DNA from 2 places in the Cobetia sp. PDI-23MA genome. Region 2 is predicted to be linked to the other one. Evidence: predicted binding sites of a transcription regulator. Region 2 holds the regulator's gene; the other holds the start of a gene.

Region 1 (3,419 bases), 360 kb from region 2:
GAGTCGCGCCCATCAGGTCTGCCGCATCCGTGGTGTGGATGATGATGCCGGCCAGGTCATCGGCTGCCAGCCCCAGTGCCTTGGCCAGGGTGCGGCCATCCTTGGTCACGGCGTCCGGCGTCAGCTTCAGCCACTTGCCGGTGCCATCGGCGGAAAACTGGGCAACGTACAGCGTGCCCTTGTCCAGGTACTTGTCGCCGATCGCCAGACGGTCCTTGACGTCACCGGCGCCACGGGCATCCGCGGCGTCCCACTTGGCATCTGACACGAACTTGTAGATGTACTCGTTACGCGAATCGTGACCGGAGTAGAAGACCACCGGCTCGCCCTCGACCAGCTTGCCCGGCCAGCAACCTTCGTGACGGAAGCGGCCCAGCGCGGTGCGCTTGACGGCCTGCTCGCCGGTATAGGGGTCGATCTCGACGATATAGCCGAAGGTCCGCGGCTCGTTGCGATAATCCTTGTCGGCGCTGTCTGCCGTCGGCGTGTTGTCGAAGCGCGCGAATTCGCCATCGACCTCACTGGCGTCCCCCGCAGCGGTTTCCCAGCCATAACGGCCGCGCTCGGTCTCGATACCGAGACGATCGTCATCGGTATGGCGATCGCTGCGCTTGACGAAGTAACCCGGCCAGTTCTCTTCACAGGTCAGGTAGGTGCCCCACGGGGTGTAGCCGTTGGCGCAGTTGTTGTTGGTACCACGGGTGCGCATGCCATCCGGTGAGAAGGCCGTCTTGACGTAATCGCTGCCCGCCACCGGCCCGCTCAGCGTCATCTCGCTGGCGCTGGTGTAGCGGCGGTTGTAGCGCGAGTCGCCCACCACGTCCCACTTGCCGTTGCTGCCCTTCTTGACCTCGACGATGCTCACGCCGTGGGCATTGATCTCGGTGCGCACTTCATCGGCCGGACGCTTGCCGGAATCCGCATTGGTCGCGCCGCCCTTGGGGGCCCACAGAGCGTCCTGATCGATGTATTCGTTGTTCATGACCAGCAGGAAGTTGCTGGAGGCCGTGTCGTCACTCAAGGCGAAGTTGTGCATGCCATCGTGATGCATGCCGACGGTGTTGAGCTGGATCTCCGGCGTCATCGCCAGGTCCTTGCTCCACTTGGGTGCCTTGGCATTGAGCGGCGTGCCCCACGGCGCCAGTACCTGTGCGGTATACCCCTTGGGAACCACCACCGCATCCGTGCGTGAACCCTTGATCGATTCGAAGGCCAGCGCCAGGGCCGTCTTCTTGCCCGCAGCATCGCTGGCGGCGTTGGCCGTGGTGCTCAGCCCCGCAAGACCGAAACCACCCAGCATGCTGGCAGCCGCCATGCCCAGGCCACCCTGCAGGACACGACGACGCGAGATGTGTCGCTCGATGACGGATGAGAATGTCTCGTTGCTGCTGGGATTCAGCAGGCGATGGTCTTCGATTTCCTTGCTCATGTCGCTTCCCCGTAGTCAGGTATCGGGTTGTTCTGTTCAGGCATGCCGCATGCGGGCTTGCCAAAGGCAACAAGAGTGATACGCGAGCCCGATGACAATTCCGTGACGAACGAGCAACAAAGGCAAGAGACGACAGCGCCCAACGGCCTTTCGACCGTTGGGCGCTGGGGACCTCAGGGACATTCGGTGAATTCAGCAAATAGCGTGCAAGCGCTGAGTCATCTTCGGCCGTGACGAGTGGCTGACACCTGATGTCAGACTTGACGCAGACGCTCGGCGGCCAGGCTCAGCAGATGCTCGGTGGTCTCCCAGCCCAGACATGCATCAGTGACTGACACGCCATGACGCAGCTGGGAGAGCTTCTCTGCCGCCGGCAAGGCCTGCTTGCCTTCATTGAGGTGGCTCTCGAGCATCACGCCGATCAGGGCGTCATCCCCCGCCAGGCGCTGGGAGAGCACATCCAGCATCACTTCGCTCTGGCGGCGATGGTCCTTGCGCGAATTGGCGTGGCTGCAATCGACCATCAGGCGCGGCGTCAGGCCAGCGCCTTCCAGCTCACGCCGGCAGGCGGCCACCGAGGCGGCGTCATGGTTGGGCTGGCCATGGCCGCCGCGCAGCACCACATGGGTATGCGGGTTGCCCGCGGTCTCGATCAGCGCCGGACGTCCGCTGTCGTCCATGCCGAAGTGGCGATGCCCATGCGCCGCCGCCCCGATGGCCTGCACGGCGACCTCGACGCCTCCGTCAGTGCCGTTCTTGAAGCCCACCGCACAGCCGAGGCCGGAGGCCATCTCGCGATGGATCTGCGACTCAGTGGTGCGGGCGCCGATGGCCGCCCAGCCGAGCAGGTCTTCCAGGTAGGCGGCAGTCAGCGGCTGCAGCAGCTCGGTGGCCACCGGCAGGCCCAGCTGGTTGATCTCGCGCATCAGCTCGCGTGCCTGACGCAGGCCGGTGGCCATGTCATCGCTGCCATCCAGATGCGGGTCATAGGCCAGCCCCTTCCAGCCCACCGTGGTGCGCGGCTTCTCGACATAGACACGCATCACCAGCTTGAGACGATCACGTACCTGCGGCTCGATCACCGCCAGGCGCTGGGCGTACTCACGCGCGGCCTTTATGTCATGGATGGAGCACGGCCCGACCACCACCAGCAGACGATCATCGTCGCCGGCGAGAATGGCGTTGATCTCATCGCGATGCTGGCGAATCTGGCCGGCCAGGGCGGCGTCCACCGGCAGCTGCTCGCGCAATTCGCTGGCGCTGGGCAGGGCTTCACGACTGATGCGTCCGGGTGTGGTCAGTGTCTGGGCGGCATCAGAGCGGGTCACGGTGGCGTTCTCGGCAGTCAAGGGGTCAACAGTGGCGTCGGCAGTGTGCGGGTTGGCGGTCAACACGCGTTCAAGGCTGGCGTTCATGGTCTTCTCTCCTGTGATGAAGCCTCGGCTCCATCACGCAATATTCATTCTGACAGACAGGGACTTCGCGAATCGTCACCCCGGTGTTGCTCGCCCTGCCCCGCGGTGACAGCGGAAAGAGGCAGGACGCCGCTAAATCGCCAGCGCCAATAACCATGCACGACCCGAGCGGAGGCAAGAGAAAAGCGGGTAGTCAGGATAGTGGTGCGCATGGTCATTCCTCTCGTCATTCATGCTGCAATCATTGTCGGCACGTTAGGGTGACATGCCTCTCGTCATGGATTTCGCAAGGCCCGAAACGCAAGAACCCCCGGCCGTGGCTGCGACCGGGGGTTCTTCAAGGTGGTGGCAGCCCGTGCGAGACAGGCGCGCCGTAACCTCAGGCGCGCCCCTGTGTAAACCAATACCAATAGCCGGCCGCACACGCCGCCGTCACGACCTGGCCCGAAGGGCAGGCAGCGACAGTGAACGGGCGGTGGCTGGTGGTCTGATTCATGGGGCGGGCCGATATCCAGTGGTGACGATGAAAAAGGTGTTAGGCCTATCCTTGCACTCCAGATCGTCCTGCGCAAGCG
Region 2 (3,419 bases):
CTTCGGGGGTGTAGCGCACCGCATTGAAGACCAGATTCGAGATCGCGCTGCGCAGTTCCTGCTCCTCACCGCGCAGAGACAGGCTGGCATCGGCCTCGATGGAGAAGGTGTGACGTCCCTGGGACAGGCCTTCGGCGTCGTCGCGGATATGGCCGAGCAGGGCGCTCATGTCGATACAGCGACCGTCGTCGGACAGTTCGTCGGTTTCCAGGCGTGACAGGGTCAGCAGGTCCTCGACCAGGTGCTGCATGCGGTCGGTCTGGCTCTTCATCTGACCCAGCCCACGCTGCCAGCGCGGTGGCAGGTCATCGGCGTAATCGGAGTAGGTCTCGAGATAGCCGGCCAGCACCGTCAGCGGCGTGCGCAGCTCATGGGAGACATTGGCCACGAAGTCGCGGCGCATCTCTTCAAGACGATAGAGGCGGGTGACATCACGCAGCATGACCAGACGTTCGTTGTCACCGAACAGGGTGATGGAAATCTGCAGCGTCAGGTTGTCAGACAGCGGCGACTGCAGCGTCAGCGGCTCGCGGTAGGCCAGCCGATTGAAGTAGTCGATGAAGACGGGGTCACGCAGATAGTTGGTGATGTGCTGGCCGCGGTCGTGGCTGGCCTTGAGACCGACCAGCTGCTCGGCAGCGCTGTTCCACCATTCCATGTCACCGTGGTTGTCCAGCATCACCAGGCCGTCGCGCATGGCCTCGGAGGATTCCTGGATACGGTTGAGGATGCTGCGCAGTCGCTCCTGAGTCTGGCGCTGGCCCTTCTGATAGCGGTAGAGACGATCGAGCAGGTCTCCCCACACGCCATCGCCGGGTGGTGGCTCTTCATGGGGATTGGTGATCAGCCAGGTATAGAGGCTCTTCAAGTGCTTGAGATGGACGAACAGATACAGCGAAAGGCCCAGTGCCAGGCCCCAGCCCAGATGGCCCAGCAGGCCACCGATCAGGCCGAAGCCACCGGCAAGGTAGCCGAGGCGCCATAGCTCGTTGGTCCAATAGCGCATGAATCCCTCAGGCCTGAGCGCTGAAGCGGTAACCGGTGCCGCGGACGGTCTGGATCAGATGCTGATGGCCTGTGCCCAGCGCCTTGCGCAGGCGACGGATGTGCACGTCCACGGTGCGCTCCTCGACATAGACGTTGCCGCCCCATACCTGATCGAGCAGCTGGCTGCGCGTGTAGGCACGCTCCTGATGCGTCATGAAGAACTGCAGCAGGCGATATTCGGTCGGGCCGACATCCAGCGAGTTGCCGTGGGCGGTGACGCGGTGGCTGGCCGGGTCGAGCATCAGGCCCTCGACTTCCACCGCCTCCTCGACCCCCTTGGGAGTGGTGCGACGCAGTACGGCCTTGAGACGGGCGACCAGCTCGCGCGGCGAGAAGGGCTTGGTGATGTAGTCGTCGGCGCCGGCTTCCAGGCCTTGAATCTTGTTGTCTTCCTCGCCCTTGGCGGTCAACAGGATGATCGGCAGCTCCGAGGTGGTCTCGTCACGCTTGAGACGCCGCGCGAGCTCCAGGCCACTGGTGCCCGGCATCATCCAGTCCAGCAACAGCAGATCGGGCTTTTCATCGACGACGATGGCGTGGGCGTCCTGGGCATTGTCTGCCTCCAGCACGCGGTAATCCGCCATTTCGAGGGCAACGGCGATCATCTCGCGAATCGAGGATTCATCGTCGACAATCAGTACGGTCTTGGAGCTCATCGCTAGATCCCATGCAGCAGTCGGCGCACGCGCCAGAATGACAAGTCGATGACGATTACAACCCGCTTATATGACAACCAGATGACAACCGCCAGCATGGCAGCTTGCACGCAAGCCTGCCAGCCGCCTTGGAGGCGCGGCAGGCAGGCATGAACCGTGGGCTGGGGAGCAACAGAGGGCAGGGATCGCTTTAAATTAAATAATGCGAATGTTTATGCAGGCGTCAGCTCATCGGCCAGGTCGCCAGGGCGATACCGGCGAAGATCAGCAGCCCCGTCCAATGATTGTTGAGGAACGCCTGGAAGCAGGGCGCACGCTCACGCTCACGGATCAGACGTTGCTGCCAGACGAAGGTGACGGCGGCGGCAGCCAGCCCCAGCCAGTAGAAGATGCCCAGCGCCAGGTGCAGGCCGATGCCGATCAATACCGCCAGCATGCCCAGCTGCAGAAGGCCGATCATCAGCTTGTCGGCCCGCCCGAACAGCACGGCGGTGGACTTGATGCCCACCTTGAGGTCGTCGTTGCGATCGACCATCGCATAGGCGGTGTCGTAGGCCACCGTCCACATCAGGTTGGCCGCGAACAGCCACCAGCCGTAGGTCGGCACTTCCTCCAGCGTCGCGGCGAAGGCCATCGGGATCGCCCAGCCGAAGGCGGCGCCCAGCACTACCTGAGGCAGATGATGGAAGCGCTTCATGAACGGGTAGCTGGCCGCCAGCAGCACGGCGACGATCGACAGCAGCACCGTGGTCAGGTTGGTGAAGCACACCAGCACGAAGGCGGCCGCGACCAGCCCCCCGAACAGCGTCAGCGCCTCGCGCTCCGAGATGCGACCCGAAGTCAGCGGCCGGTCTCGCGTGCGCTCGACATGCTTGTCCCAATGGCGATCGGCGTAGTCGTTGATGACGCAGCCGGCGGCGCGCATCAGGTAGACCCCGGCGATGAAGATCAGCAGGGTCGTGCGCTCGGGGATGCCATCTGCCGCCAGCCACAGTGCCCACAGGGTCGGCCACATCAGCAGCCAGGTGCCGATGGGGCGGTCCAGCCGTGTCAGGGCGAGGTAGTCGGCCAGTCTGGAAGGACGCGAAGCGGCGGAAGTGGATGACGCGGTCATCGGGGCTCCTGGGCGGGTGGTAGTGGGCAAGGGAAGAGAGGGAAACGAGGCCAGTCGGCCGCACGGCTCAGGCCAGTTGCAGCGCGTGCTGGAAGGCTGGCGTGAAGCCCTCCTGCACCAGCACCTTGAAGCGACCATGCGAGAACATCGAGCGGCGCATCCACAGGCTGGTGGTGCGGGCCAGCGGCCTGGAGCTCGAAAGCACCAGCGGGGCGCGGCTGACATCGATGGCGCTGCGTATCAGGTCGGGCTGGCGAAACAGCCAATGGCCCAGCGAGCGCTCGCCCAGTGTCGAGAGGCGATGACCGTGGGCCAGGTCCAGCGCCGCCAGCGAGCGTGCGATCACCCATGGCATATCGCCATGACAGAGCGCCACTTCGCGTCGCCAGACATGCCGGCGTGGGCCGATGCCCAGCAGGCGTGCTTCATCCAGCCGTGCGGGGCCGGTGTCCTGCAGCAGCAGGCGCACGCGCAGGCCCTGGATTGGCTGGCCATCGCGTTCATCCTGCTGCTGCATGGCGCCGGCAAGACGCTGGGTCAGCGAGTCCGTCGAGGAGAGCCACGCCCACCAGCCGGCCGGCATGACACCCTGCAGCGCGGCA

The links. Region 2 encodes PhoB, which activates phosphate uptake and scavenging genes when phosphate is short. Its sites were predicted from a motif close to TGTCATANNNNTGTCANA; they were not measured.
Region 1: the regulator PhoB is predicted to act here: its motif matches at 1,520-1,537, upstream of AC5WNJ_RS15135 (PhoX family protein).

The regions. Positions count from the first base shown of each region.
Region 1 covers NZ_CM183352.1:3,567,426-3,570,844, forward strand. Annotated here, with positions in the region: gene AC5WNJ_RS15135 (PhoX family protein) at 1-1,429, opposite strand, end outside; gene AC5WNJ_RS15140 (3-deoxy-7-phosphoheptulonate synthase) at 1,684-2,844, opposite strand.
Region 2 covers NZ_CM183352.1:3,927,606-3,931,024, reverse strand. Annotated here, with positions in the region: gene phoR (phosphate regulon sensor histidine kinase PhoR) at 1-1,006, opposite strand, end outside; gene phoB (phosphate regulon transcriptional regulator PhoB) at 1,014-1,703, opposite strand; gene ubiA (4-hydroxybenzoate octaprenyltransferase) at 1,927-2,817, opposite strand; gene AC5WNJ_RS16735 (chorismate--pyruvate lyase family protein) at 2,885-3,419, opposite strand, start outside.